Regions from separate parts of the Vibrio tritonius genome, predicted to be linked through region 1. Evidence: riboswitches for the same ligand, from Rfam matches in the RefSeq annotation. Region 1 holds a riboswitch; the other holds the start of a gene.
What was found. Region 1 has a riboswitch for lysine ahead of lysC (lysine-sensitive aspartokinase 3). Riboswitches for the same ligand answer to the same signal wherever they lie in the genome.
Positions count from the first base shown of each region.

Region 1 (16,000 bases):
CAATATACCTTTGAGCAAAAAGTCTTCAAAGTTAATACTAGTCATGGTTGTGCGAGCGATTTTAGTTAATTGAAACCAATCATTTTGACCTGCAACTAAGATGAGCAGCGAAAGCAACATTGAGCCTGCGGTAATCGCAATAGTTGTTTGCATTTTACCTATCTTGCTATTAAAGAAGGCAATTAGCATCGCAGCAGCAGAAAGAAAACAGAGTGTGTAATAGACTGACATTTTCTTCTCTTTGATGTAACAAATTATGAGCGGAAATTGTCTGACGATGATGAGTAAATAGCAAACATTTTTTGTTGCTCATTTAATCAATTAAAAACCTTTGGTTTTATAATGTTTCTTTGTTTGGACGTCTAGATTTCTAGATGGTCTGTGGTAGGATAATTGGTAATCATAAGGAATGAGGCTGAATAGTGAGTAGTTATAACAGACAACAGATAGAAGAACGGTTAAAACAAAGCATACTGCTTATTGATGGCGGTATGGGAACCATGATTCAAGGGTATAAGCTACAAGAGCAAGATTATCGTGGAGACCGTTTTGCTCAATGGCATTGTGACCTCAAGGGTAATAATGACTTACTCGTTTTAACTCAGCCTCAGTTAATTAAAGATATCCATTCTGCTTACCTAGAGGCTGGGGCGGATATTCTTGAAACAAACACTTTTAACGCCACTACGATTGCGATGGCGGATTATGATATGCAGTCGATCAGTGAAGAGATTAACTACGCTGCAGCTAAATTGGCAAGGGAAGTGGCTGATGAATGGACGGAAAAAACACCAGACAAGCCTCGTTATGTTGCTGGCGTTTTAGGTCCAACTAACCGCACTTGTTCAATATCACCAGATGTTAATGACCCTGGATATCGCAATGTTCATTTCGATGAACTTGTGCAAGCTTATTCCGAGTCAACTCGAGCACTTATTCAAGGTGGATGTGACATCATTTTGATTGAAACCATCTTTGATACATTGAACGCCAAAGCGTGTGCTTTTGCTGTTGAGACTGTATTTGAAGAACTCGATATCACATTACCTATTATGATCTCTGGGACTATCACAGATGCGTCAGGTCGGACTCTGTCGGGGCAAACGACGGAAGCATTTTACAATTCCATGCGTCATGTTGACCCCATCTCATTCGGTTTAAACTGTGCGCTTGGGCCGGACGAGCTGCGCCAATATGTTTCTGAAATGGCGCGTATTTCTGACTGCTTTGTTTCGGCTCATCCAAACGCCGGTCTGCCAAATGCGTTTGGTGAATACGATTTATCGCCAGAAGATATGGCTGAACATATATCTGAATGGGCTAATTCCGGCTTTCTAAATCTTGTTGGTGGCTGCTGTGGTACTACACCTGAGCATATCCGAGCTATGGCAAAAGTGGTGGAAGGAGTCGCTCCTCGTGTTATTCCAGAGATCAATCGTGAATGCCGTTTATCAGGTCTTGAACCACTTAATATTGCTAAAGAAACCTTATTTATTAACGTTGGTGAACGAACTAACGTGACTGGTTCTGCTCGCTTTAAACGTCTGATAAAAGAAGAGCTATACGATGAAGCTTTAGAGGTGGCACGTCAACAAGTTGAAAACGGTGCTCAAATCATCGATATCAATATGGATGAAGGCATGCTTGATGCTCAGGCATGCATGGTACGCTTTCTCAACCTTTGTGCATCGGAGCCTGAAATTTCGAAAGTGCCTATTATGGTCGACTCATCGAAATGGGAGGTCATTGAAGCGGGTTTAAAATGCATTCAAGGTAAGGGGGTTGTTAACTCTATCTCTTTGAAAGAAGGGAAAGAGAAGTTTGTTGAACACGCCAAACTGGTACGTCGCTACGGTGCTGCCGTCATTGTCATGGCATTTGATGAAGTAGGACAAGCGGATACTCGCGAACGTAAACTGCAAATTTGTACCAGAGCTTACCGCATTTTGGTCGATGAAGTGGGTTTCCCTCCTGAAGATATTATCTTTGACCCCAATATTTTCGCTGTCGCGACAGGGATTGATGAGCACAATAACTACGCTCTTGATTTTATTAACGCAGTTGCTGATATAAAACGGGATTTACCTTATGCCATGATTTCTGGTGGGGTGTCTAACGTCTCATTCTCTTTCCGTGGTAATAACTATGTACGTGAAGCGATTCATGCGGTGTTCTTGTATCACTGTTTTAAGAACGGCATGGATATGGGAATTGTAAACGCAGGACAGCTTGAAATTTACGATAACGTTCCGGTTAAATTACGCGATGCTGTAGAAGATGTGATTTTGAATCGGCGTGATGATGCAACAGAACGTTTATTGGAAATTGCCGAGCAGTATCGTGAAAATGCGGTAGGTAAAGAAGAAGACACGTCCGCTTTAGAGTGGCGTACATGGCCTGTTGAAAAGCGTCTAGAACACGCGTTGGTGAAAGGCATTACAGAGTTTATTGTTGAAGATACAGAAGAAGCTCGGGTCAATGCGGCTAAACCAATAGAGGTTATTGAAGGCCCACTAATGGACGGTATGAATGTGGTGGGTGACTTATTTGGGGAAGGGAAAATGTTTCTTCCTCAAGTAGTGAAATCTGCACGAGTTATGAAGCAAGCCGTCGCTCACCTAGAACCATTTATCAATGCCCTCAAGCAATCAGGCTCATCAAACGGTAAAATTTTGATGGCTACTGTAAAAGGTGATGTTCACGATATTGGTAAGAATATTGTGGGAGTCGTATTGCAATGTAATAACTTTGAGATCATTGACTTAGGTGTGATGGTTCCTTGTGAGCAGATATTAAAAGTTGCTAAAGAACAAAATGTAGACATTATTGGTTTGTCTGGTTTGATTACACCATCATTAGACGAAATGGTACATGTTGCGAAAGAGATGGAACGCCTCGGTTTTGATATTCCTCTAATGATCGGCGGTGCGACAACATCGAAAGCACACACCGCAGTGAAAATTGAACAGAACTACCATCAACCGGTGGTCTATGTGAATAATGCCTCTCGCGCGGTTGGTGTTTGTACCGCGTTGTTATCAGATGAACAACGTCCTAGTTTTATAGAAAAACTCAATACGGATTATGAACGTACACGTGATCAGCATGCTCGCAAAACGCCTAAAACACGCCCTGTTACATTGGCAGAAGCCCGTGCGAATAAAGTTGATATCGATTGGAAAAACTACACGCCGCCAGTTCCGCTTAAAACTGGAATCCATGTATTTGACAATATGGATGTTGCCACCTTGCGTCAGTACATTGACTGGACCCCATTTTTTATGACGTGGTCCTTGATGGGGAAATATCCTGCGATTCTAGATCATGAGGAGGTTGGTGAAGAAGCTAAACGTTTATTTCATGATGCTAATGAATGGCTTGATCGTATTGAAAGTGAAGGATTGCTGAAAGCCTCAGGGATTTGTGGATTATTTCCAGCAGCCAGTGTAGGTGATGATATCGAAGTTTATAACGATAAAGAGCGTGGTGATGTCTGCCATATTCTCCATCATTTACGCCAACAAACACTTAAACCTAAAGGACCTAATTACTGTTTATCTGATTACATTGCGCCGAAGGAGAGTGGTAAAGCGGATTGGATTGGTGCTTTTGCCGTTACTGGTGGAATTAATGAACGTGAACTTGCCGATCAGTTGAAAGCACAAGGCGATGACTATAATGCGATTATGGTACAAGCGGTCGCAGATCGTTTAGCGGAAGCGTTCGCGGAATATTTACATCAAGTGATACGTAAAGAAATCTGGGGCTATGCTGCTAACGAAAGCTTATCGAATGATGAGCTGATTCGTGAAAAATACCAAGGGATTCGTCCTGCTCCTGGTTATGCTGCTTGCCCGGAACACACTGAAAAAGGGGCGATTTGGGAACTACTTAAGGTTGAAGAGACGATCGGTATGCAATTAACTTCGAGTTATGCCATGTATCCAGGGGCATCAGTATCTGGTTGGTACTTTTCTCATCCAGAGTCCCGCTATTTTGCAGTGGCACAGATTCAAGAAGATCAGTTGGAAGACTACGCTGAGCGCAAAGGTTGGGATCGTATTGAGGCTGAAAAGTGGTTGGGTCCTAATATCAATGGTTAATCCGATTCATCGATAACTGGGCAAGAAAAGGGCCATCAAATGATGGCCCTTATTACTTCTCGTTCGCCAGTAGGCTTTTTATTATTTTTCGAACAGCTCACCATGGAGATGCTGAATCACTTCTTTAGCTGATGATGAATCAACTAAGAAACAAAGATTATGGTCGCTGGCACCATAGCAAATCATACGCAAATTAAAATCATCAAGTACACCAAACACTTGCTTCGCGTAGCCACGGTTTTCCATTTGGTTACCTATTAAAGCCACCAAACTTAAATCGTGTTCTACTTTTACGGTACACAGATCTTGTAACTCGTCTTTCACTGCTTGTGGTAGTTCTGGAGCTCCGCCGGAAGTATCAGTCTTATCCAGAGTTAGCGATACACTAATTTCTGAAGTTGTAATTAAATCGACAGATATTTTATGTTTAGCAAGTATTTCAAATACCTTAGATAAGAAGCCACATGCTTGGAACATCTTTGCACTATGTAATGTCACCATAGTTTGATTATTACGTAGTGCAAGAGCTCGAAATGGTGGAGCGCTTTCTACTTCTTGGCGTATCCACGTGCCGCCACGTTCAGGTTCTTTTGAAGATCCTACAAATACGGGAATACCATCACGTAATGCTGGTAGTAACGTTGATGGATGAAGAATTTTGGCGCCGAAATTTGCCATTTCGGACGCTTCGTTAAAGCTGATTTCAGGAATTGGTTGGGCATTTGGTGCAATGCGAGGATCGGTACTGTAAATGCCAGGGACGTCAGTCCAGATCTCTAAACCGGATGCTTGAACCGCTTCTGCGATCAATGCTGCAGAATAGTCGCTGCCTCCACGACCTAGTGTCGTGGTGTTGCCATCTTCGTCGGAGCCGATAAAGCCTTGAGTCACCACAACATGGTTTTGACAAAGAGGAACAAGAAGCTCTTTGGCTAGAGAGTCAATTTCAACAAGTTGAGGTTCTGCTTTACCAAAGTTGTCATCGGTACGTAGTACTTCGCGAATATCAAAACGGACAGCATTAATACCACGCTCGACCATAACTTGAGTCAAGATGTAAGTCGACATCAACTCACCGCAAGCCACTAAATGGTCGGTCAGTTTATGGCTAGATTGATATGATGCAGCTTCTGAAGCACTGGTCACGATGTCTAAAATAGCATGAACCTGTTTTTCAACTTGAGTGGGTTCGCTTAATTGGTCAATGATTGCATGGTGTATATCTGCAATTTGATTAATGAGCGCAGCTCGGACATCAGCGTCTGCTACACCGTTAGCCAGTTCAACCAATAAATTGGTTACACCTGAACAGGCACTACTCACAACCAATTTGGTATTTTGATTGTTTTCGATAATAGCAGCACAGCGACTCATTGCGATAAAGTCTGCTACGCTAGTTCCGCCAAATTTCGCTACATTAAATGCGCTCACGATGTATTCTCCCGATACGTCCTAAAATAAAATGGGTTGTAAGAACAACCTTATGTCCTAATAATATGAAGAGAGAGACGTAGAGCCAAAAAGAGGTGTTAACTAAGAAAGGTTAAGAAGACCTCAGAAGCTCTTCATCAGACGGAGCTGATGACAGTTGAAGGGATTCAGCCCGTTCACCCGACAAGTCATTACCACATTATGACTTATCTCGGCACTACTCCCCCTCAGTGAATTGTATCGGAATTGTGGTTCCACAAAACACCTACCTGGGTAGTGCTCCTCTTCTGCTTGATAGCCTATTCATTGAACGTGTTTGTGTGATTAATGTCAATCGTAAATTGCATGATTATGCCAGTTAACTGCAATTTTTATGATGACTCATCCTTTCTGACTAATCGTTAGTGGCATTGAATGCTTTTCCATCTACTCTAAGCTTAGCAATTTGTTTGTCAGCAAGGAGGCGTTATGGCCATTACCAGTTTTTTACCACCACGACGTATTTTGATGGGCCCTGGTCCTTCAGATATTTCCCCTCAAGTATTACAAGCACTTAGTAGACCAACAGTGGGGCATCTGGATCCGTTATTTATTACTATGATGGATGAAGTGAAGTCTTTGCTGCAATATGCATTTCAAACTAAAAACAGTTTTACCATTGCCTTGTCTGCACCTGGTAGTGCGGGGATGGAAGCGTGCTTTGTAAATTTAGTCGAGCCAGGCGATAAAGTGATTGTGTGTCGCAATGGTGTTTTTGGCGAACGAATGCGTGAGAACGTGCTCCGTTGTGGAGGTGAGGTCGTTGTCGTAGATGATGAATGGGGCGCTCCTGTTTCTGTCGATAAAGTCGAGCAAACCCTTAAAGCTCATCCGGATGCAAAAGCGTTAGCATTTGTTCATGCAGAGACCTCGACAGGGGCTCTTAGTGATGCCCAAGCTTTAGGTGCTTTGGCTAAACGTTTCGGTATGCTCAGTATTGTTGATGCGGTGACCTCTCTTGGCGGTGTGCCACTGCTGGTGGATGAATGGCAGCTTGATGCGGTCTATTCTGGTAGTCAAAAATGCCTTTCTTGTGTTCCAGGGTTGTCACCTCTGACATTCTCAGATGCTGCAATTGCGAAAATTAGTTCACGTAAGACTCCGATACAAAGTTGGTTTTTGGACCAAACACTGGTTCTAGCTTATTGGAGTGGTGAAGGGCGGCGTAGCTATCATCATACAGCGCCAGTGAACAGTTTATACGCATTACATGAGTCGCTGTTAATGTTACAGCAGGAAGGGTTAGAAAATGCTTGGAAACGTCATCAAACCATGCATCAAAAGTTAAAAGTGGGGTTAGAAAATTTAGGCTTTGAATTTGTGGTTGATGAGGCATATCGTTTGCCGCAGTTGAATGCGGTTTACTTACCTCAAGGGGTAAATGACGGTGCAGTAAGGCAGCACTTGCTTAAGACTTATAACCTTGAGATTGGTGCAGGATTAGGTGGATTGGCAGGGAAGGCATGGCGTATTGGTTTGATGGGGTACGCCGCTAGGGAAGAAAATGTGGCTCTATGTTTAAGTGCATTAGAGGATTCTCTAAACACGAGTAAGTAATCTTTAGAGATAAGGCCTGAGTTTTCAGGCCTTACTTCTTTATGTGATTAAGGTGTTTTTGAAGCAACGGATGAGGCGGCTGACTTTGTCGCTGGATCGACATATTGCACGGAATCCAACTCTAATGCCATTCCTGGGAATAAGAACTTAGCCTCACTACGAATCTGTTCTGCGCGGCTAGCTTCCCCAATGCTTTGATAAGCAATAATCAAATTTTTGTAGAATTCAGGTCTTGGTTTCCGTTTGATGATCTCTAATGTCCAATCAATAAAAGGTTGAATATACTTCGGCTCGTGTTGTTTTAATCCCATACCTAAATAAGTGCTGTATACGTCCCAATCGTAACGGTCTTGCCATACATACAAGTTAGTTACCTTACTTAGCAAGGAGATGTCATGCGGGGGTAAACGCTCAAACCGTAGTAAAACATAGTTAGTTTGTAATGCGCTGCCCATAAAGGTTATTGTGAGTAATGGTATGAGTAGCGAGAATATTCTTAACCCGGCTTTTATCCATTGGTGGAATGGCCAATAGCTATACTTTGCTGAACGTTGATCAATCCAGTACAGCAGAATTAAAAAAGTGATCCAATGAGCAGCTGAATGGTAAAAAGGATACTCAAGTTGGGTGTGCAAACTAATCGGTACAATCAGAGCGAACAGAGCTAAGCGCGTATCTTTTTTTGTGTGATATAGCCTTAAAAGCACAAACCCTACAGCAATGAAAATACCAACGATAGGTAGCAAACCACCCTCAACAGCCCAGTAAAGTAGCTCATTATGAGGATGATCCATTGAGGGTAATCCGGGGTGATAATTAGCATTGAGTTGGTGCTGACGAGCTGTGTATAACAAATATTCAGATTCGAATTTACCATAGCCATAACCAGTAAATGGTTTTTCAATCACCATGTCGAGGGTTTGGGGAAACGTATAGCGACGAGGGCTTTGAAGATCGGCTTTATTAACCACAAATCCGGCATTTCCTTGAATCTGGACGGCTGATATACCAGATGATACCCCAAGGATAATAATGGCTACCCAGCTAATAAATCGGCGGCGCGGAGCGTACTTATAGAGATAAGGTGTTAACAGTAGGGATGTAAGCACTAAGGCTAGCCAACCTGTACGTGATGCTAATACCACTAAGAGCAAGGTTGATACAAACGTGGCAATATAAAGTAACGATATTTCAATGATCCGGCGATTATATTTTTGCGGTTGGCGTGCAAGCATATATCCAGCGAGAACAAACCCAGTAGCCATGAAGCTCGCCATGACGTTAGGTTGTTGAAAAATACCATAAGGGCGCAAAAACCTTAGTGTGCCATCGGTTCTCTCGGGAGCAATAAAATATTGATAAAGGCCAAAGATAGCCTCTATCAACGTTGCGAGAATAATGAGCCATAGTAAACGTTGACGTTCTTTATTGCTGAACTGAAATTGTTGCAGTAATAGAAAAAAGCCCCAGCCGCTCCAAAGTCCTATCAGTCGTAAAGCACTCTCTTCTAAAGACGCATTGCGGTAAAGCACCGGAATTGTCATAAGGATGCAAGCAATCAATAGGCCAACAGTGAGTTTGGAGTAGCGGAGTTTTAAATTATTACCCAACTGATACAACCCAATTCCCGCGGCAATGCTGACGGCTATCCAAGTTGTACTATTAAAAGAGAGTGCAAGTCCAGAACCGCCAGGGTTAGACATAAAAAAATGCATCGCGTAAACATAGAGTAATGCGATTGCGTAAATAAAGGCTTTATTGAGCGGAACCACTGGGGCTCTTGGTTCCAATTTAGTACCGCTTAAGAGTAATATCGCCATAATTTTCTCATAGACTTATAAAAAGAAACCAGCGTTCATGCTGGCTTCGATACTTTACCTTTTTGTCCTATTTCAACATAGGTTTAAGGAATCGAGCTGTGTGCGAACTTGCCACATCAACAATGTCTTCGGGTGTGCCTTCTGCAATGATTTCACCACCACCTTGTCCACCTTCAGGACCAAGATCGATAATCCAGTCTGCCGTTTTTATCACGTCTAAATTGTGTTCTATGACGACAATCGTATTTCCTTTATCGCGCAGTTGGTGAAGCACTGTAAGCAACTGCTGGATATCGTGGAAATGCAAACCAGTGGTTGGTTCATCGAGAATATACAGTGTTTTACCCGTATCTCGTTTAGACAATTCACGAGCCAATTTAACTCGTTGAGCTTCACCACCCGAAAGTGTAGTCGCTGCTTGACCTAAACGTATATAAGATAAACCAACATCCATCAATGTTTGCAATTTGCGAGCAATAGCCGGAACTGGTTCAAAAAATTCGCGAGATTCTTCGATGGTCATCTCAAGCACTTCGTGGATCGTTTTGCCTTTGTAGCGAACCTCTAAGGTTTCCCGGTTATAACGTTTCCCTTTACAAACATCGCATGGAACATACACATCGGGTAGAAAATGCATTTCCACTTTGATTACCCCATCGCCTTGGCAAGCTTCACAGCGCCCGCCACGGACGTTAAAACTAAATCGGCCAGGTTTGTAACCACGAGAACGAGATTCTTGAGTACCAGCAAAGAGTTCGCGGATTGGGGTAAAAATTCCAGTATAAGTGGCTGGGTTAGAGCGTGGAGTTCGACCAATTGGGCTTTGATCAATGTCGATTACTTTATCAAAATGCTCCAAGCCTTTTACTTTTTTGTATGGAGCTGGTGTTGAGGTGGTTGCTCCATTGAGTGCTGTGTGCGCAATTTTAAAGAAGGTATCATTTATTAAGGTTGATTTCCCTGAGCCGGACACACCAGTTACGCACGTAAATAGACCTACCGGAATGGATAAATCGACATTCTTTAAGTTATTGCCCGTTGCTCCCAGCACCTCAACAACTTTCTTGGCATTTTTTGCAACGCGTTGAGTCGGAACTGCTATTGATTTTGCGCCACTGAGGTATTGTCCTGTAAGAGAGTTTGGATTAGCAATGATCTCATCCACTTTACCCTCTGCGACAACTTGACCGCCATGAACACCAGCACCTGGACCAATATCAATTACATGATCAGCTGTACGAATAGCATCTTCATCATGCTCAACGACTAAAACAGTATTACCTAGATCTCGCAGATGAATTAAAGTTTTTAATAAGCGCTCATTGTCGCGTTGATGTAAGCCGATAGAAGGTTCATCAAGTACATACATCACACCAACAAGACCTGCACCAATTTGACTTGCTAAGCGAATACGCTGAGCTTCTCCACCAGATAAAGTATCGGCACTGCGTGATAAGTTAAGGTAGTTCAACCCCACATTGACTAGAAAATGTAAGCGATCTTTGATCTCTTTCATTACTTTCTCTGCAATTTGGGCTTTTTGACCTTTTAGCTCTAAGGTGTCAAAAAAGCCCAGCGCATCAGAAATACTCAACTCAACGATTTCGGGTAAGGCTGTATCATGAATAAAGACATTGCGAGCCTCTTCCCTTAAGCGAGTACCATGACAGTTTGCACAAGATTTATTGGATATATATTTGCTCAGTTCCTCGCGTACCGAGCTGGATTCTGTTTCACGATAGCGACGTTCTAGAGTATTCAAAATGCCTTCAAAAGGATGGCGTTTGATACGGATGTCACCACGATCGTTTACATACTTAAATTCAATTTCGGTATGGCCAGAACCATGTAATATGGTGTCTTGAATCTTCTTTGGTAGCTCATCAAACGGCGTAGTTAATTTGAACTTATAGTGTTCAGAGAGAGAAACCAGAATCTGAAAATAATAGAAATTACGCTTATCCCAACCCACGATAGCGCCATCGGCGAGGCTTAAGTTTGGATTTTGAATCACGCGTTCAGCATCAAAATATTGCTGTACGCCTAAACCGTCACAAGTTGGACATGCCCCTGCAGGGTTATTAAAAGAAAAGAGTCTAGGTTCTAACTCTCGCATGCTGTAACCACAGTGAGGACAAGCAAAGTTAGCAGAAAAGACGTGCTCTTCACCATCTCCATCCATTGGTGCAACAACAACGACACCACCAGAAAGTTCTAGTGCAGTTTCAAACGATTCCGCGAGGCGTTGTTGTAAATCTGCCCGTACTTTAAAACGGTCAACAACCACTTCAATGGTGTGTTTCTTTTGTAGTTCTAGAGCTGGTGGATCGGATAAATCACAGGTTTCTCCGTCGATACGAGCGCGGATAAAACCTTGTGCTGCTAGGTTTTGCAAAGTCTTAACGTGTTCCCCTTTACGCTCTTTGATGATTGGCGCAAGGAGCATCATTTTCGAACCTTCAGGAAGTGCTAAAACTTGGTCTACCATTTGGCTTACTGTTTGAGCGCTTAGAGGAACGCCATGTTCGGGACAGCGAGGTTCGCCGATGCGCGCGTAGAGCAAGCGCAGATAGTCATAGACTTCGGTAATCGTACCCACGGTAGAACGTGGGTTATGCGAAGTTGATTTCTGCTCGATAGAGATCGCAGGAGAGAGACCTTCAATATGGTCTACGTCAGGCTTTTCCATTAATGATAGAAACTGGCGCGCATAAGCAGACAGTGATTCAACGTAACGACGCTGTCCTTCAGCGTAGAGCGTATCAAATGCAAGAGAAGACTTTCCTGAACCAGAAAGTCCGGTGATCACAACCAATTTGTCTCTTGGAATTGTGATATTGATATTTTTTAAGTTATGGGTGCGAGCGCCGCGTACTTCGATTTTGTCCATCTGTCTGCTCTACATAAAATACCGAGGTGACAAGTATTACATAGAGTGAGAATTGTGCAAAGAAGTACTGGATAAAAAAACAGTTAGAAACGCTCGTTCCTAACTGTTTGATTTGGGATTCAACGCAAAAAGTGTATTAACCTTTTTTGGTTGAATGCTTATCTAAGGCCACTTTCTTTTCATTTTTCTTGTAGAGGTTTTCATAGCAGTAGTTAGTTGCTTCGATATAGCCTTCTACGCTACCACAGTCAAAACGGTGACCTTTGAATTTATACGCCAGTACACAGCCAGATTTGGCTTGCTTTAACAGTGCATCAGTAATTTGAATTTCGCCGCCTTTTCCTGGTTCAGTTTTTTCAATGAGATCAAAAATATCTGGAGTCAAAATATAACGACCAATGATTGCTAAGTTGCTTGGTGCTTTGCCAGGTTCAGGTTTCTCTACCATGTCATCTACACGGTAAATATCGTCTTTGATCATTTCACCAGAGATTACACCGTACTTGTGCGTTTCATCTGCAGGAACTTCCTGAACCGCGACAATTGAACAGCGGAACTGGTTATAAAGCGCGACCATTTGCGCCAATACGCCTTTGTCTTCATTGACACATAAGTCATCAGCAAGAACCACAGCAAAGGCCTCATCACCAACCAGTTCACGACCGGTTAGAATGGCATGGCCTAAGCCCTTCATTTCTCTTTGACGAATAAACGTGAATGTCGCGCTGTCCATAATGCTACGGATGTCGCCTAACAGCTCTTCTTTGTTGGTGCCTTTGATTTGATGCTCCAACTCATAGTTCATATCAAAATGATCCATGATGGAGTGTTTGCCGCGTCCAGTCACGATACACATGCCGTTCATGCCTGCTTGAATGGCTTCTTCAACACCGTACTCTATGAGTGGTTTATTGACGACTGGCATCATCTCTTTTGGCATGGATTTGGTTGCTGGCAAAAAACGCGTGCCGTAGCCAGCTGCAGGGAAAAGGCACTTTTTAATCATAACAATGACCTATTTAAAATCGAAAGTTCGAATGCTTGTGGGCACTTTAACACGGGCGTACGTTCTGTATCAGTAGATTTGCCAGATCTTAAGATAAAAATGTGCTGCAAAACGCACTACAACCTTAGGGTTTGCTTTGCCCATTCTATGGCTTCGACCCTATTTTTCACGTTAAGTTTTTTATAAATATTGTAGAGATGTGATTTCACCGTCAATTCACTGATGAAGAGTGTATCCGCAAGTTCAGTATTGGAGCTCGCAGAACAAAGGTTACGTAATATCTCGGTTTCTCGTTGACTCAGCATGGGAAAAGGGTGGGGTATTTCTTGATGAAGCTTTGCTTGCCAATAATTGATCAACTGTTCACTAACATGCTCTGGAAATCGAATTCGACCATTAATAATATCCGCTAGACTGACCGCCATCTCAGCAGTAGGCATTCCTTGATAAAAAACGCCACGTAGACGACCAAACCCTAGCAATTCATGTGTCGTTAGCCGTTTAGGTACATCGAATAGAACAACCTCAAAACGTTGTTCAGTAATTTGAATTGGAGAGAGTGCCTGACGTAAAGCTTGATGCTCACCGTAACTCAACAGCAAGATTTTATGCTTATATTCTTGATAGTGAAGAGAGATTTCTTCAGGGGTGACAATTGGAACATTAACACATAGAAGTTTTAGTGCATCAAGCATTTCTTGATTCACCTTTTGCGTGTTCAACGTTATCAAGTACAAGGTTCTTGCGTATTGATTTTTTGCCATCGTCTTTTCTCTCAATTGCTCATCTGATGGCACGTTTTTACAAAGATAATACCTGTGTTGACGATACAAATTTGAGAAATTTGCGTTCAACTTCTTAGCTTTTGTCTAAGGTTGAGTAAGAGGAAAAACAAAAATAAGAGACCGCCCGCAAAATCAAGATGAATGACATGAACTTTGATTTTTAGCACAGTACCAATAGAGTCGTGGCGGTAAGGGAAGATTGGTGAGAAGGATAAAGCATGTTATCCTTGCTGACTAATTTTAGAAACACTCACAGTGATAGACGGAGCAGAACATGGCAAGCCGTGGTGTGAACAAAGTAATTTTAATTGGCAACCTAGGTAACGATCCTGAAATTCGTTATATGCCAAATGGTGGTGCGGTAGCAAACATCACTATCGCAACCTCAGAGTCCTGGCGTGATAAAGCAACAGGTGAACAGCGTGAGAAAACTGAGTGGCACCGTGTTGCACTGTTTGGCAAACTTGCTGAAGTAGCGGGTGAGTATCTACGCAAAGGCTCTCAAGTATACATCGAAGGTCAATTACAGACTCGTAAATGGCAAGATCAAAGTGGTCAAGACCGATACACAACAGAAGTTGTCGTGCAAGGTTTTAATGGTGTAATGCAAATGCTAGGTGGTCGTCAAGGTGGCGCTCCGGCTGGTGGAATGCAGCAACAACAGCAAGGTGGTTGGGGTCAACCTCAGCAACCTGCGATGCAGCAGCAACCGCAGTACAATGCTCCTCAGCAGCCACAACAGCAGCAACAACAACAACCTTCTCAGTCAGCGCCTCAGTATAATGAGCCGCCAATGGACTTTGATGACGATATCCCGTTCTAAGACTTCTTTAGAATGCGAAGAGATCAAAAAAGCTCACACCTTGGTGTGAGCTTTTCTTTATCATCAACTTTAGTATTTACTATCGATGTATTTTTCAATGTACTGTTTTACCTTGGCACGCTCTTCACGTGTTTTAGACGAAATGTGAAACTCAATTTGGTTTACGGTTCGTAATCGGTTGATGTAGTACATTTCGACATTGATGTCGGTTAACTGGTTAATTTCTTGAATAGGTTTCAGTAAAGCGCGCTCTTTAAAGTGCTGCCAACAGTTTAACGACTCTTCAACGCCAAACTGCTTACGAAGTTTATCCACTTCAATAGTAAATGATTTTTTCACCTGCCAAGATTTGCACATTTCGTATAAACGAATGGAGTAGTAGCTGGTCAAAAAGGCAATGTTAATAAATTTGTATTGTGTATAAGGTGGTTCAACGTAATGCACAAGTGGTGTATACGAATCCGAAATACGAATGCGAGCTTCATTTTTTGAAGGAAAATCAACACTATCGATGATTGCTTCATTAATGCTGATCTGCTCACTTTCTACTTTAAACGGCGCTCCGACCATAGTGCTAAGTGCGTCTCGAATCCCTGAAAAATTATTCGATTGCAGAGTTAGCCCAATCGCTTGGCAATACTCTTTGATATTGATGTCGACGTAGGGTTGTTCTTTGTCAGCGAGGGAGGCAAAGCAATACTTTATGACCTTGTACTGGTTATATGAAATTTTGTATTCAGATGCTTGGATAAAGTCATTACTTTTCACCACAACTTTATTACGCATTTTATTAATATTGATTGATGGAGATTTTTTTATCGTCATAGTCTCACCATGCCACATATCGACTGTTCATTAAGGTCAAGATTTCTCTTTGAGAGAGAAATCCCACATCTAAATGATGCTTAAAAGAGACTAACCACTCTATTAACATAGAGAATTAAATGCTCTTTGGCTACCACTGAAAAATGAACAGTTAGCGAGTTATATTGAGGTTTCATGAAACCTGTACGCGTTACCTGTTCGGAAACATTATTCTTTATGCAAGCTCAAGAGATACCGCTGCAGCTTTAGCTCCTGTGAGCTGGATAAGATCTTGTGGTGCGAGTTTGACAACCAAACCTCGATCACCAGCATTTACGTAGAGCGCTTTGAGGTTCATCAACTCTTTGGCAACGTACACTGGCATTAAATTAAATACGCCTAGAGGACTGGTTCCTCCGGAGACAAATCCAGTTAATTTGGTGGATTTATCCGCATTCATCATACGAGCTTTTTTTCCCATCAATAGGCTGGCAACGTTATCCATGTTAACCTTTTTATGAACAGGTAATACTACACAGACCGGTTGTTTTTTATCGACTTCAATAATCAGTGTTTTCGCAACACTATTTTCATCTTGTCCCATGGACTGGGCTGCTTGAACCCCGATCGATGATCCTTGTGGGTTATATTCATACGTCTCAATAGAGAACGAAATACCACTTTCAGATAAAATATGGCGAATAGCTTGCTGCATATATGACCTTAATTTTTAGGTTAATTA
Region 1 covers NZ_AP014635.1:369,027-385,026, forward strand. The annotation lists gene JCM16456_RS01685 (cation:proton antiporter) at 1-231, opposite strand, end outside; gene metH (methionine synthase) at 423-4,103, shown strand; gene lysC (lysine-sensitive aspartokinase 3) at 4,185-5,534, opposite strand; lysine riboswitch at 5,654-5,829, opposite strand; gene JCM16456_RS01700 (pyridoxal-phosphate-dependent aminotransferase family protein) at 6,003-7,130, shown strand; gene JCM16456_RS01705 (PglL family O-oligosaccharyltransferase) at 7,178-8,950, opposite strand; gene uvrA (excinuclease ABC subunit UvrA) at 9,018-11,840, opposite strand; gene galU (UTP--glucose-1-phosphate uridylyltransferase GalU) at 11,977-12,846, opposite strand; gene JCM16456_RS01720 (helix-turn-helix transcriptional regulator) at 12,963-13,610, opposite strand; gene JCM16456_RS01725 (single-stranded DNA-binding protein) at 13,906-14,454, shown strand; gene JCM16456_RS01730 (replication initiation protein) at 14,524-15,279, opposite strand; gene JCM16456_RS01735 (YbaK/EbsC family protein) at 15,494-15,973, opposite strand.

Region 2 (16,000 bases), 950 kb from region 1:
TTTTAATCAGCTAGCTAGAGAAGCGGCGAAAAGCCATAGTCGTTTTTCCACTCTGGGTGAGTTTTTACAAAAGCACGCTTTTAGTAGCGATTTTTGTGAAAACTATATTTTACCTATGGGGGCGGCTATTTGGTCTTCAACGATGGCGGACATGCGCCAATTTCCACTCGATTTTTTCCTGCGCTTCTTTCTTAACCACGGCCTGTTGGATGTATTAAATCGTCCGCAATGGTATGTCATTGATGGCGGTTCGAGTAATTATATTCCAGCGTTAACTGAAAAGTTTGCGGATAAAATACGCCTCAATAGTGCAGTAACTCGCGTGATTCGGGGAAATCTCGGTGTTGAGGTGGTGTCTAAAGGTGTTAAAGAGCGATTTGATGAGGTTGTTTTTGCTTGTCACAGCAATCAGGCTTTAGCCATGTTAAGTGATGCCTCTGAAGAGGAGCGCTCGCTCTTAAGTGCTATTCGCTATCAACCTAATGATGTTGTATTGCATACAGATACAAATTTACTACCTCGGAACAAAAGTGCGTGGGCATCTTGGAATTATTGGCTTGATGGTAGTGCTGAGACTGCAACTGCTTTACCCGCTGTGACGTACAATATGAATATCTTGCAGCATATTAAAGCGCCTCACACTTTTTGTGTCACGCTCAACAACAGTGCTCGAATTGACCCAGCTAAGATTCTACGGCGTTTTGTATACGACCACCCTGTGTTTAGTGTTGAGGCGGTAGCTGCACAAAACAAGCGAGATGTTATTAATGGACAGCATCATACTTGGTTTTGTGGTGCTTATTGGTATAACGGCTTTCACGAAGATGGTGTGCGTAGCGCCTTAGATGTTGTTACGGCCATTGAACAGAAATACGCTGAGAATATTAATCAGGGGGCGGCATGAGTTTAAACAGCGTGCTGTTTGTGGGCCAAGTTCGTCATCGACGTTTTACGCCACAGCGTCATGCCTTGAATTATTCATTATTTATGCCGTGTATTGATTTAGATGAATGGCCTACGCTGATGGGAAGCACTCGCTTACTCGGAGAGCGCTGGTGGCACTGGGCGAGATTTAAGCGACAAGATTATGTGGGCGAAGGAGATTTAAAAGCGGCAGTGCAAAAAAAGGTGGCAGAGCTGACAGGAGAGCGCTTGACCGGCAAGGTGATGGCCCTGGTTCATTTGCGTTATTTTGGTCTCTATTTCAGTCCAGTTAATTTTTATTATGTGTATGACGAACAAAATAATTGGCGTTATCTGCTTGCAGAGGTGAGTAACACTCCTTGGAACGAACGGCATTACTATGCTGTGCCTGCAGGTCAGACTGCATCAACTCAATGGCAGCACCCTAAAGCGTTTCACGTTTCCCCGTTTAACCCGATTAATCAAACCTACCAATGGACTATCCGAGAACCTGATGATCACCTAATGGTTCACTTAGAGTGTTGGCAAGACGAAAAACAGTTTGATGCGACATTGCAAATGCAAGCTCAGCCTTTTACAGCAAAAAAATTATTGTGGCTATTGGTCAAAACACCGGTTATGAGCGTAAAAGTAATGTTTGGCATCTATTGGGAAGCGATGAAGTTATGGATAAAAGGGGTTCCAGTACATGACCATCCGGATAAGGAACCACCTCATAATAAGGAGAATCCACCATGTTAAGTACTTCTTCAGTGGCCGTTATTCGACCGCTAAACAATTGGCAGAAAGGTGCGAGACGTACCATTTTACGAGGGCTCAACCGTTTAAAACATGGCCAGCTCACACTGATTGAGCGTTTTTGTGAATCTGAGCCGGCAGTAGAAATGACGTTTGGCGAGTGCAAAGGTATGACTGCGCAGATAGTCGTATCAAGCCCCGATTTCTACTGTCGTATATTACGAGGCGGAAGTATTGGCGGCGCTGAATCGTATATTGATAACGAATGGGATAGTCCCGACCTTACCGCGGTGATTGAATTGGTCGCTGCAAACCAGAGCTGGCTTGATAAATTGGAAGCTCAAACGGGATTTGTAAAACGTTTTGTCTCTAAATTAGGGCATTGGCTTAATCGGAATACAGTGAAGCAGGCTAAACAAAACATTCTGGCTCACTACGATTTAGGTAATGACCTTTACCAAACCTTTCTGGATAAGGAGATGCTTTATTCAAGCGCTTGTTACGAAACAGCAGCAGACAGTTTAGAGCGGGCACAAATCAACAAAATGGAGCGGCTTTGCCAGCAGTTACAACTGCAACAAGATGATCATGTGGTTGAGATTGGAACTGGGTGGGGCGGCATGGCGATTTATATGGCTCGTCAATACGGTTGTAAAGTGACCACAACCACTATTTCTGATGCTCAATATGACTATGCTTGCCAAAGAGTTGCGGAGCAAGGGTTAGGGCACCAAATTACTGTTCTTAAACAAGACTATCGTTGTTTGGAAGGGCAATTCGACAAATTAGTCTCCATTGAAATGATTGAAGCCGTGGGGCAGCGCTATTTACCTGATTACTTGCGCTGTTGCCAATCACTGCTTAAGCCGGGTGGCATTATGGCGCTGCAAGCCATTACTATTGCCGATCAGCGAGTTGACTATTACGCTCATAATGTTGATTTTATCCAGAAATACATTTTCCCCGGCGGTTTTTTACCGTCGGTGACTTACCTCGCACACACTCTTACCAAACAGACGGATTTCGTTATTCGGCAGTTACATGACTTTGGTTTCGATTATGCTGCAACCCTTAAGGAGTGGCGAGCACGTTTTGAACATGCTCTGCCACAAATTAGTACGTTGGGATATCCCCCCGAGTTTATTCGACTGTGGCGTTTTTACTTTTGCTATTGTGAGGGTGGTTTTCGCGCGCGCTCAATATCTGTGGTTCATTTGACTTTAACTCGCCCGGATTAGGTCACGATAATGGACCATTGTAGCCGTTGTCACATTGACCCCAAATTGGACACTAAGCGCTTTATTTTATATTCCGTTTGGTTCGATATCATTTGGGTTAGTGCCGTGATTGGGCAAGATAATTGGCAATGGCTAACGTGGCTGTTGGTGGTTGTGAGCTGGGTTGTTGTTAGTTGGCGCTGTAGGCAAGATCCTTATCCGGTTTTGCTTTTTATGGTCTCAATTGCGGCGATAGGTATTACAGTAGACTGGCTCAATAGTGAATTCGGCCTACTGTCCTTTTCAAGTTCGGGAATACCTTATTGGCTGGTTGCGTTATGGTGCGGTTTTAGTTGGTATCTTCTTTGTTTAACCTCGTTAGGCGCTAAATGGTCGTTCACGATTTGGGTTCTGTTTGGAGCTTTAGGTGGGGCCAGCAGTTATTTTGGCGGTGCACGTTTAGGTGCGGTGATATTGCCTTTAGGGACCCTAGAGAGCATAGCGATTTTAGTAATTGAATGGGCGTGTCTTTTTGTTGGGGTGAGATTATGGTGGTACCGATGGTCAAGTCGTTACATTGTCGCATCGCTTTAACGCTGATATTTGGGTGCCTGTTGTTCGGAAAAAGTGCTGTTGCGAGAGAAACTTGGACTGCGTGGCCTACCGTAGGGCAGGCCGAGTTTACTTGGTTGTGGTTCGATGTTTACCAATCCACGTTACGCACGCCAGATGGGCATTTTCATGGGCTATCATCTGACTTAACGTTGGAGATCCGTTATCAACGGCAAATCAGCGCCGCGCAACTACTGGATGCAACAGAAAAACAATGGGTTGCTATGGGGTACTCAGAGGAATCGATAAATAACTGGCTAGCGAGCTTATCGCAACTTTTCCCCACAGTTTCTGTCGACGATACACTCTATTTTGTCTTACTACGAGACCATGGGAGTCTCTACTTTTCTCAACAAGGCCAGTCTCCGCAATTGATCGGTGATGTTCATGATATTGATCTTTGCCACGCTTTTCTTTCGATATGGCTTGGGGTGAAAACGCAATATCCAAATTTACGTAAACAGCTCATTGGAGAATAGCGATGACCAGATGTTTGACTTATACACCGCGCTGGGTGTCTATAGTGCTTGTTGTTGCAATGGCGCTTATCCTGACCAGTTGTAGCGCTGATATAGAGGATTACCAAGGAACATCACCCAAGTTCGAGCTGTTTGACTATTTTTCCGGTGAGAGCGAAGCATGGGGAATGGTTCAAGATTATAGTGGACAGCAAACAAGGCGGTTTCACGTTAAATTAAACGGTGTAGTCAAGCAAAATCAATTGATTTTGGATGAGCAGTTTGTTTATGACGATGGCGAAACAGAGCGTCGAGTTTGGACTATCACTCGGGGTAATGATGGTCGGTATATTGGTACCGCAAACGGGGTGATTGGAAAGGCGATAGGTGAAGAAGTTGGTAATGCATTACGCTGGCAATACCGTTTTCACCTTAAAACAGAATCCTATGATATTGACGTCGATTTCGATGATTGGCTGTACAGGCAAGATGAATTGCATTTATTCAATACAACGACAATTTCTAAATGGGGGGTTACCTTAGGTAAAGTGACGCTGTTTTTTGCGAAAAAACCACTGGATTCATCAGCTAAAGAGTGAGTTGTGAAAGAGTGGCATTAAAAAAGGGAGCAATAGCTCCCTTTTGCACTCTTAATTTCGGATAATTACAGCTTGTCTGTTAGCTCAACCGCTTGACCGATGTAGCTGCCAGGTGTCATCGCTTTTAGACGTGTTTTCTCATCTTCAGGAAGCTCTAGGCCATCGATAAAATCACGCATGATTTCACCGTTAACGCGTTTACCACGAGTCAGTTCTTTCAACTTCTCATAAGGCTTTTCGATACCGTAACGACGCATCACAGTTTGGATTGGCTCAGCAAGCACTTCCCAGTTGTGATCCAATTCGTCAGCGAGTTCAGCAGCATTGATTTCCAGTTTGCTAATGCCTTTTAGCGTAGAAGTGTACGCAATAATGGCATAACCAACACCCACACCTAGGTTACGAAGCACAGTTGAGTCCGTAAGGTCACGTTGCCAACGAGAAATTGGCAGTTTTTGTGCTAGGTGAGTGAAGATAGCGTTCGCTAGACCCAAGTTACCTTCAGAGTTTTCAAAGTCGATTGGGTTGACTTTATGTGGCATGGTTGAAGAACCGATTTCGCCAGCAATCGTTTTTTGTTTGAAGTGACCTAGTGCAACATAGCCCCAGATATCACGGTCGAAGTCGATTAGGATAGTGTTGAAACGTGCAATCGCATCGAACAACTCAGCGATGTAATCGTGTGGTTCGATTTGAGTGGTGTATGGGTTCCAATCAACGCCCAAAGATTCAGTGATAAACTCTTCACTGAATTTATGCCAATCAACGGTTGGATAAGCTGAAAGGTGTGCGTTGTAGTTACCAACTGCGCCGTTAATTTTCGCAAGAATTTCGGTGTTTGCGATCTGCTTGTATTGACGTTCCATACGGTACGCCACATTCGCCATTTCTTTACCCATAGTAGATGGAGAAGCTGGCTGACCATGAGTACGAGATAGTAGTGGGATATCACGGTACTCAGTTGCAAGCGCTTTGATTGCATCGATGATGTTGCGAATTTCAGGCAGGATAACAGTATCACGCGCTTCTTTGAGCATAAGAGCGTGTGATGTATTGTTGATGTCTTCAGAAGTACATGCGAAGTGAATGAACTCATTGATCGCGTGCAGTTCTGGAATCGCTGCTACTTTTTCCTTAAGGAAATATTCAACGGCTTTAACGTCATGGTTTGTTGTACGTTCAATTTCTTTGATGCGTGCAGCGTCAGCTTCGTTAAAGTTAGCTGCGATTTCATCAAGGAATTGACTCGCCTGTGCGCTGAGTGCAGGAACTTCTGCAATCTCTGCAGTGGCTGCAAGCTTCTGTAACCAACGGATTTCAACGATAGTGCGGTACTTTAGGAGACCATACTCACTGAAGATACTGCGCAACGCAATCGTTTTACTTCCGTAACGGCCGTCTACCGGTGAAACAGCAGTCAATGCTGACAGTTCCATGTTCTTCTCCTGAATATTAAGTTAAGAGTGAGAGTGAAAAAGAATACGCGCCAACATCAATTAGATTCTCTTTAGAATTAATTGCGCCTGTTCAACCATTTTTTTACGGCCGAAAATCAGGTGGCGACGTTTACCACCAACCTGACGCCAAAGTACAGCGCAGCGAATGCCGGCAAGCAGCAAGGCGCGCACTTTGTGTTGGTTAGCAGTTTGTTGTAATACAGAAGGTGTACCAGTGACTTGAATACGCGGACCAATGGGGCTGATCACATCAAGGTAAACACTGGCGAGGTTACTGATCATTTGATCTTCAAATAGGTCAAAGTGAGCAGTTTGACGCTCGAGCATATCTAAACGATCGCTCAATTGAGATAGGGCGTCAGGACGACGAGTAAGCTTACGTTCAAGAGCCATCAGGCTGATGATATAGCGGGTAATTTCGCTACCCGATGGCGTGCTGTCTATGCCTTTAACCATACAGTTGAGGCCAACTCGCAAGTTGGCCTCATTGCCAAAGACGTTAATCGTGTCTTTAGGGTTCATACATAGCACTGAACGGAGTGAAACTTCAAACGCGTCTGAATCACATTGACCGTCTCTTGCAACTTGCTGTACCAAGGCGACAGCCTGGCACATTCCTGCAAAAGCAATGGTACGATCGTAAGGTGTGTTAGCCACGTATTAACTCCTAAGTTAGCTAAGAGAGGCGCTTTTCAATCACACCACCACCTAAACAAACTTCGCCTTGATAAAAAACGGCTGATTGTCCTGGTGTCACTGCGACTTGCGGCTCATTAAACATCACTTTTACTGTATTTTCGTCGATTGGTGAAACTGTACATTCAATGTCAGTCTGACGATAACGAGTTTTTACAGTGCAAGTGAGCGGTTCGGTTAACGGTTCTTTGCTAATCCAGTTCATTTGCGAAGCAATCAAACCCTCAGATTTTAGCAGAGGATGATCTCCACCTTGAACAGCGATAAGCACATTACGTTCTAAATCTTTTTCGGCAACATACCATGGTTCTTCACTTGCGTCTTTTAGACCACCAATGTGTAACCCTTTACGCTGTCCTAGAGTATGGTACATCAAACCTTGGTGTTCACCGATCACTTTCCCTTCTGGCGTTTCAATTTTACCAGGTTGAGCGGGTAAATAACGGCCAAGGAATTCAGTAAACTTACGTTCACCAATAAAGCAGATACCAGTAGAGTCTTTCTTCTTCGCTGTAATGAGGTCTTGCTCTTCAGCGATACGACGGACTTCAGGTTTTTCTAGTTCACCGACAGGGAATAGGCTACGCGCTACTTGTTCATGAGACAGCGCATGTAAAAAGTAGCTCTGATCTTTATTGCCGTCCAAACCACGTAATAACTGTGGTTTTTCACCGTTTTGAGGGAATGTACGGCGTACATAGTGTCCCATAGCAATATAGTCGGCATCCAACACTTCATCAGCAAATTCTAAGAAGGCTTTGAACTTGATCTCTTTGTTGCACAGAATATCTGGGTTAGGGGTACGACCTGCTTTATATTCCGCTAGGAAATACTCAAATACGTTGTCCCAATATTCAGCAGCAAAGTTAATTGTGTGCAAATGGATACCAAGTTTGTCGCAAACAGCCTGAGCGTCAGCAAGATCCTGTGCCGCGGTGCAATAATCTTCACCGTCGTCTTCTTCCCAGTTCTTCATAAACAGACCTTCGACTTGATAGCCTTGCTGTTGCAGAAGATAGGCAGAAACGGACGAATCTACACCACCTGACATGCCGACAATCACTTTCTTTTGACTGTTTGCGTTTAGGTTTTCTGACATAACTTAATACCACTAAATTAACTCGGACGCCGATTCTAACAGAAAGATTTTTTTGAGGACAGTTCATTCCTTGCAGTATTGCGCTTTTCCCGTGTGAGTGCTGCGCTTTGCACCACTTTTGTATACCCAAGTAACCTCAAGATGCGGTTTCAGCGAGAATGTATTCGCTCATAGGCAAGGCACTGATTTGAATACATAGTTATTCTACGTAGAAAATCAGTAACGCAGCATAGGAGCGAATACAACTCGCCCCTTGGGAGCTCATCAACAAGCCCATTTCCGCGCCCAATTACGTTGAAAGGGAATAACCATTCCTTCCGTCATTGAGCTTGACCTGTGCTCGTTGATGAAGCTCTGAAGTCTGCATCTTGAGGTCATTTGGGTATAAATGTTTTTTCTGAATGCAGTGACGAGTCATTATGCACCACATTACAGAATTAAAAGAAAGTTATCTTAACTGTAGTGGAGTTCAAAGAGGGTATATAGAGTTATAGCGATTAATTTTCGGGTGTTACAATGATAAAATTATTGGTGGAAACGTTTTCTTATAATAGAAGCAAAACATTTGCATCACGAATATGTCGTGTCACAAATTAAATATTCACTTAGTTTATTACGCTAATATCTAATCGATGGCGTTTTTGTCAGATGTGTAAATTCACTGTTTCGTTAACCACACCTTAACCATGGCTACTTTTTAATGTATTTGTTGCATAATATTAGCCTTATCTACTGTAGGTATATGGCGGTTTTTATTAATTCAGTTTTCTGTATTACCTTCAATTGAGTATGTTTGTGTTAGTAAAATATAAAAAGTGCGATCTAATTTCGTACCGAAAACGTTTGCTATACTCCTTCAAGTTGTGGAACTTTTGTGTGCGATGTAGAATCGCCGCCCCTATCTCGATTGAACTTTTTGTTGGGTACTATGAAATTTCCGGGACGCCGTAAGTCAAAACACTATTTTCCTGTTCATGCTCGTGATCCATTAGTGGTTCAGGCGCAAGAAACAGAAGCCCTTGTTACAACGCACATTATTGGTATTGACCAAACTTTGGTGGATATTGAAGCTAACGTTTCATCAGAATTAATTGAGCGTTACGGTCTCAGTAAAGGGCATTCTCTGGTGCTAGATGATGCTCAGGCTGAAGCACTTTATATAGAATTAAAGACGCAGAAGTTAATCACTAATGAATATGCTGGTGGTACCATTGGTAATACATTACATAACTATTCTGTTTTGGCTGATGACCGTTCTACCTTATTAGGGGTAATGAGTAGTGATATTAAAATCGGCAGTTACGGTTACCGTTATTTATGCAACACTTCTAGTCGAGTAGACCTAAACTATTTACAAGGTGTCGAAGGACCGATTGGTCGTTGTTTTGCCTTAATCACAGAAGACGGTGAACGTACGTTCGCTATTAGTGAAGGGAAAATGAATCAGCTTGAGCCTGAAAGCATTCCAGAATCAATTTTTGAAAATGCATCAGCTTTAGTACTTACTGCTTATTTAGTGCGTTGTAAAGCGGGTGACCCAATGCCAGCTGCGACAATGAAGGCGATTGAATATGCGAAAAAATATGACGTGCCAGTTGTATTAACGTTAGGTACAAAGTTCGTTATTCAAGATGATCCATTATTTTGGCAAACCTTTTTAAAAGACCACGTTTCTGTTGTGGCAATGAATGAAGATGAAGCTGCTGCATTAACGGGAGAAAAAGATCCTTTATTGGCATCTGACAAAGCCTTAGATTGGGTTGACCTTGTGTTATGTACTGCAGGACCGATAGGGTTATTTATGGCGGGTTATACAGAAGATGAAACCAAGCGTGAGACAACCCTGCCTCTTTTACCTGGTTCAATCGCTGAATTTAACCGTTATGAGTTTAGTCGACCAGCAAAACATGCGAGCTGCAATAACCCCCTAAAAGTTTACTCTCATATCGCTCCGTATATGGGTGGTCCATTAAAAATAAAAAATACAAATGGGGCGGGGGATGCTGCATTATCTGCATTGTTGCATGATATGGCAGCCAATAAATACCACAAAGAGATCGTTCCTAATTCTAGCAAACATCAGTATCAATTTTTGACTTATTCTTCATTTTCTCAAGTCTGTAAATATTCTAATCGTGCGAGTTATGAAGTGTTAGCTCAACATTCACCTCGTTTGTCTAAAGGCTTACCAGAACGAGAAGATAGCTTGGAAGAATCATATTGGGAACGTTAACAATAATATGAATGTCATTTATATCTATTGTATTTATTGATATGTATTAGCATATAACGTAGTTAAGCAATAAAAAAGGCTCCCTAGGGAGCCTTTTTATTGTCCAATTTACTAAATTAGAAATTAAATCTCGAATTGTTCTAGAGATTTACCTTCATCAAGTGCTTTTTGGATTGCAGATGGAGTACGGCCTTGGCCTGTCCAAGTTTTTTCTTCGCCGTTTGCGTCTACATATTTGTATTTTGCTGGACGAGGAGCGCGTTTACCTTTTGCTTTACCTTTAGTTTCGCCAGCTAATGCAGAAATTAAAGCATTAACATCAATGCCGTCTGCAGCAATTTGTTCAGCAATTGCAGAAAGTTTTGCTTCTTGTTCTGCTAACGCTGCACGCTCCTCTTCTTCAGCTTCGCGACGTTCTGTAACAACAGTCGTTAATTTATCTAGAGCTTCTTCAAGTTGCTCAAGAGTCAAATCACGAGCGTAGGCACGTAGGCTACGAATATTCAATAGTGTTTTAGTTACTTCCGACATTACTGTTTCCCATTAAATAAATTTAAATAACAAGGTAATTCTAAACCGAGCTATTTATTCTGACAACATAGAAAATCAAATTAAATTAAGATTTGCCACAAAATATAACTGCTCAGACTCAATATCAATAAAAAAGTTCAGAGAATTGTAAAATAGATCCCAAGTATTCTAGCTACAAATGTCAATTAGTGTAAATTTGTAGCTAGATTTTTAAGAAGCTCATTGCATAAGACTCGTTAATTATAGTCAATTAGGAAAAAATCGTGTGATTTTGGACAAAGTTTGGTCAAAAAATTATTAATAATAACGGGAGTTGCATTGAGAGCGTGGATAAGTACAATACGCCTACCTAAAGCGAAGTAGAACATTTAAGTCCAAAAATTATTATGGACGGTTCGAGCTTCGACGTAGAGGCGCGGTATTGAAAAGTAGTTATGGTTGGAGTGATGTCAATGAACCATAGTGAAAGGCACTATCGCCGAAGTCAGTATGTATATCAACACTGCTGGCTGGGGTTGCATTCAATAGGTGCAACACTGCCATAGTCTATTATGTTGTTAAACTATGGAGCGCTACTGTAGGGTTGGGTGGAGTGTTCGCTTCCCTTTCGCTTGCTTCAACATATATTGCGTTATTGCGTAATTGTCTGCAGTAGATCTCTAGCCAACCATTTGGTTTTTGAAGATCATGAATTTAATCGATTTTTCTGCCTCAGCACTGTCGCTACTGCCTCCGGTTGTTGCGTTAAGTCTGGCGATTATTACCCGCCGAGTCCTTGTGTCATTAGGTGTGGGTATTTTACTAGGTGCATTCCTTCTTGGTGATTTCCATATCGGGCAATCACTGCTTTATGTGTTCAACAAAGTAAAAGATGTGTTTATTGCTGATGGCGGTATTAATACTTGGAATATGAGTATTGTCAGCTTCCTTCTTTTACTCGGTATGATGACCGCATTACTCACCCTTTCTGGGGGCACGCATGCATTTGCCGAGTGGGCACAGGTTCGAGTGAAAAGTAAACGCGGATCGAAATTGCTAGCGGCTTTTCTTGGTGTGTTTATCTTTGTTGATGACTATTTTAATAGTTTGGCTGTCGGCTCAATTGCTCGTCCTGTCACCGACCGCTTTAAAGTGTCTCGTGCTAAATTGGCTTATATTCTAGACTCTACTGCTGCACCCATGTGTGTTGTTATGCCTGCATCGAGCTGGGGGGCATACATCATGACGATTGTTAGCGGTATTTTGGTCTCTCATGGCATTACTGAGTATTCGCCGCTCGGAGCTTATATTCGTTTGGTGCCGATGAACTACTATGCGATTTTTGCATTATTAATGGTATTTGTGGTGGCGTGGTTCCAAATGGACATCGGCCCAATGCGTCAACATGAGCTTAATGCCGAACAGGGTGTCGGTTTTGACAGCGATAGCTCGATGAAAGATTTGAGTGAAGAGCTGGATATCCAAGAGAGCGATCACGGTAAAGTGTCCGATCTTATTATGCCGATTGTTATGCTCATCATTGCCACTGTTAGTGCGATGATTTACACCGGTAAAACAGCCATGCTTGCAGATGGTAAACCATTTACGGTACTTGGCGCGTTTGAAAATACCGATGTAGGCACCTCGTTAGTTTTCGGCGGCCTAATTGGTTTGGTGGTTGCGCTTTACACAGTACTTAAGCAGCGTTTAGAAACCAAAGCGATAAGCCACACTTTGTGGATTGGCGCTAAATCGATGTTTGGTGCGATAGTGATTTTGGTCTTTGCTTGGACGATTGGCTCCGTGATCAGTGACATGAAAACTGGCGCGTACATGTCATCTTTAGTGCAAGGCAATATTGATCCTCACTGGTTACCTGCGATTCTATTTGTGTTGTCTGGTTTAATGGCGTTCTCTACCGGTACGTCTTGGGGTACTTTCGGTATCATGCTTCCGATTGCCGGTGATATGGCAGGAACCGCTGATGTCGCGCTGATGCTACCAATGCTTGCTTCTGTGCTAGCGGGTTCCGTGTTTGGTGACCATTGTTCTCCAATTTCTGATACCACGATTTTGTCATCGACAGGGGCACGTTGTCACCATATTGATCACGTAGCGACTCAGTTACCCTATGCATTGGTTACAGCGGCTGTCTCTTTAATTGGTTATATCGTTCTTGGTCTTACCGATTCAAGTGTTATTGCCTTTTCTGCAACTGCAGTAAGCTTTGTTGTAGCATGTTTCGTTATGATTTCGATATCGCGAAGCAAAATGACCGCTCAAAGTGCTATTGCAAGATAAAAGACGAGATAAAATCATCTGTTGCTATGATGTTAAAAAATGGAGGCGAAAGCCTCCTTTTTTTATGTTGGTAAAAAATGTGCAGAAAATGACATTTTGTGCTTGAAAAATGGACCGACCTTAGTTAGTGTGGTTTTAGTCCAACGAAATAGTAGATCATAAGTATGCGAATTTGTGAAATGAACATTCATCATCATCATCATCCCTAACCAGTCTTTCGGGAGATGAACGCATACCCGGGAGGCAGGAAGCTCCCGGTGGTCAAATCAAAGTATTGCAAGATTTCAAACCCTCGGGAGCCATAAACCCCGAGGGTTTTTTATTTGGCTTGACAAGAAATGTTTGAAATTCAATATATTGCAAAGGAATAATGTAATGCAATCACAACGTCTTCGTATCGCAATTCAAAAGAAAGGTCGCTTAGCAAAAGAGTGCCAAGCACTACTAAAACAATGTGGCGTTCGTTTTAATATTATGGGTGAGCGTCTTGTGGTTCACTCGGTAAATATGCCAATCGACCTTCTATTGGTTCGTGATGATGATATCCCTGGCTTGATCATGGATGGGGTCGTCGATTTAGGGTTTATCGGTGAAAATGAATTAGAAGAAGTTCGACTCGACCGCCAAGCTCTCAATGAACCCAACGAATTTGTAACATTACGTCGTATGGATTTTGGTGGTTGTCGCCTCTCCATCGCTATCGACTCTGATGAAGTTTACAACGGTCCGCAAGACCTTAAAGGCAAGCGTATCGCAACCAGTTATCCGCAGCTGCTTAAAGCCTACATGGACAAACAAGGGATTAACTTCAGTACTTGTATGTTGACCGGTTCGGTTGAAGTTGCACCACGCTCTGGTCTGGCCGATGCTATTGCCGACCTTGTATCAACAGGTGCAACCCTTGAAGCGAATGGACTCAAAGAAGTCGAAGTGATTTTCGAATCGAAAGCGACATTGATTCAACGTGCTGGTGAATTTGCTCCAGATAAAGCTGAACTTATCGATAAGCTTCTGACTCGTATGCAGGGGGTGCAGCAAGCTAAAGAATCTAAATACATCATGCTGCACGCTCCTGTTGAAAAACTCCCTCAAATTACAGCCTTACTGCCTGGTGCGGAAGACCCAACTGTATTGCCTCTTTCTGCTGATAAAACTCGTGTTGCAGTACACCTTGTTAGTGCTGAGAACTTATTCTGGGAAACTATGGAAGGTCTTAAAGAACTCGGTGCCAGCTCTATTTTGGTTCTTCCTATTGAAAAAATGATGGAGTAACGACGATGCGAACAGTAGTTTGGCAATCCTTAAGTGAAGAACAACAAGAAAGCATTTTAGAACGTCCAGCGATTACAGAGGGCGCAAACATTACGGCAGCTGTCGCAGATGTCATTGGTCAGGTTCGTCGTGACGGCGACGCTGCGCTCTGGGCATTGACGGAAAAATTTGATCGCGTAAAGCCCAACTCTTTACGTGTATCACAACAAGAAATTGAAGCCGCATCGGCTCGTCTTACTGACGAAATGAAACAAGCGTTAGAAACGGCTTATACCAATATCAGTAAGTTCCACAAAGCACAACGTCCGCAGGCAGTGAAAGTGGAAACCATGCCGGGGGTGATGTGTGAACAAGTCACACGCCCAATCAATAAAGTGGGTTTGTATATCCCAGGCGGCAGCGCGCCATTGCCATCAACGGTATTGATGCTTGGTGTTCCTGCGCAAATTGCTGGTTGTCGTAAAGTGATTCTCTGTTCACCACCACCGATTGCCGATGAGATTTTGTATGTCGCTAAACTGTGCCAAATCGATGAGGTGTATAACCTTGGTGGTGGTCAAGCGATTGCCGCGATGGCGTATGGCACAGAATCGGTTACAAAAGTGGATAAAATCTTTGGCCCAGGTAACGCTTATGTCACGGAAGCAAAGCGCCAAGTCAGTAACGATTTTCGTGGCGCAGCGATTGATATGCCAGCTGGGCCCTCGGAAGTACTTGTCATTGCCGATGAGTGTGCAGATGCTGATTTCATTGCTGCCGATTTACTTAGCCAAGCGGAACATGGTCCTGATTCACAAGTGGTTCTTGTTACACCGTCACCTGTTGTTGCGGATCAAGTGACTGATGCGGTACAAAAACAGCTTAAAGAGCTAAGCCGTGCGTCTATCGCGCAAAAGGCGTTAGCATCGAGTTTGATTATTATTGCGGAATCTCTGACTCAAGCCGTTTCTATTTCTAACTTCTATGGGCCAGAACACCTTATCGTACAAACTAAAAATCCTCGTGAATTAGTGCCACTTTTTGATAATGCTGGTTCGATTTTCCTTGGGGATTGGTCGCCTGAGTCTGTGGGTGATTATGCGTCAGGGACTAACCACGTTTTACCTACCTATGGTTACACGCGTACCTACTCGAGCCTAGGGCTTGCCGACTTTAGCAAACGCATGACAGTACAAGAGTTGTCGGCTGATGGCTTACAAAGTCTGGCTCCAACTGTCGTGGCTATGGCCAATGCGGAAGGGTTAGACGCACACCGCCGTGCGGTCACTATCCGTGTAGAAAAACTGACTAAGGCGAAATGATCATGGAAAAATTAGCTCGTAAACAAGTTCAAGCGCTAACGCCATATTTGTCTGCTCGCCGAATCGGTGGTTGTGGTGATGTGTGGCTAAATGCAAACGAATCTCCATTTGCCAACGAATACACACTCAATCTTAATTCATTGAATCGTTACAGTGATTGCCAACCCAAAGAGCTGATTGATGCTTATGCTGCCTATGCCGGTGTTAACCCTGAACAAGTATTAACATCGCGTGGTTCAGATGAAGGAATTGAACTGCTGATTCGTGCTTTTTGTGAAGTGGGAGAGGATGCTATTTTGTACTGCCCACCAACCTACGGTATGTATGCAATCAGTGCCGAAACCTTTGGTGTCGAGAGCAAAAAAGTCCCACTAACGGCAGAATGGCAACTGAATTTACCAGAAATCGAACGTCAGCTCGATAATGTAAAAATCGTCTTTGTTTGTAGCCCTAATAACCCAACCGGTAACTTGGTCAACCGTGATGACATTGTCACCCTGCTAGAGATGACCAAAGACCGTGCGATCGTGGTGATGGACGAAGCCTATATCGACTTTTGCCCAGAAGCATCAACCATCGATCT
Region 2 covers NZ_AP014635.1:1,316,122-1,332,121, forward strand. The annotation lists gene JCM16456_RS05945 (NAD(P)/FAD-dependent oxidoreductase) at 1-904, shown strand, start outside; gene JCM16456_RS05950 (DUF1365 domain-containing protein) at 901-1,665, shown strand; gene JCM16456_RS05955 (SAM-dependent methyltransferase) at 1,659-2,900, shown strand; gene JCM16456_RS05960 (DUF2878 domain-containing protein) at 2,910-3,473, shown strand; gene JCM16456_RS05965 (hypothetical protein) at 3,440-3,970, shown strand; gene JCM16456_RS05970 (DUF3833 domain-containing protein) at 3,973-4,548, shown strand; gene purB (adenylosuccinate lyase) at 4,614-5,984, opposite strand; gene hflD (high frequency lysogenization protein HflD) at 6,045-6,662, opposite strand; gene mnmA (tRNA 2-thiouridine(34) synthase MnmA) at 6,682-7,800, opposite strand; gene JCM16456_RS24315 (hypothetical protein) at 8,090-8,218, opposite strand; gene JCM16456_RS05990 (inosine/guanosine kinase) at 8,729-10,033, shown strand; gene JCM16456_RS05995 (H-NS family histone-like protein) at 10,157-10,564, opposite strand; lysine riboswitch at 10,965-11,147, shown strand; gene JCM16456_RS06000 (Na+/H+ antiporter NhaC family protein) at 11,252-12,844, shown strand; His leader region at 13,032-13,168, shown strand; gene hisG (ATP phosphoribosyltransferase) at 13,220-14,116, shown strand; gene hisD (histidinol dehydrogenase) at 14,122-15,417, shown strand; gene hisC (histidinol-phosphate transaminase) at 15,420-16,000, shown strand, end outside.
Region 2: it holds a riboswitch for lysine, as region 1 does, so the genes downstream of both, JCM16456_RS06000 (Na+/H+ antiporter NhaC family protein) here and lysC (lysine-sensitive aspartokinase 3) in region 1, are expected to answer to the same signal.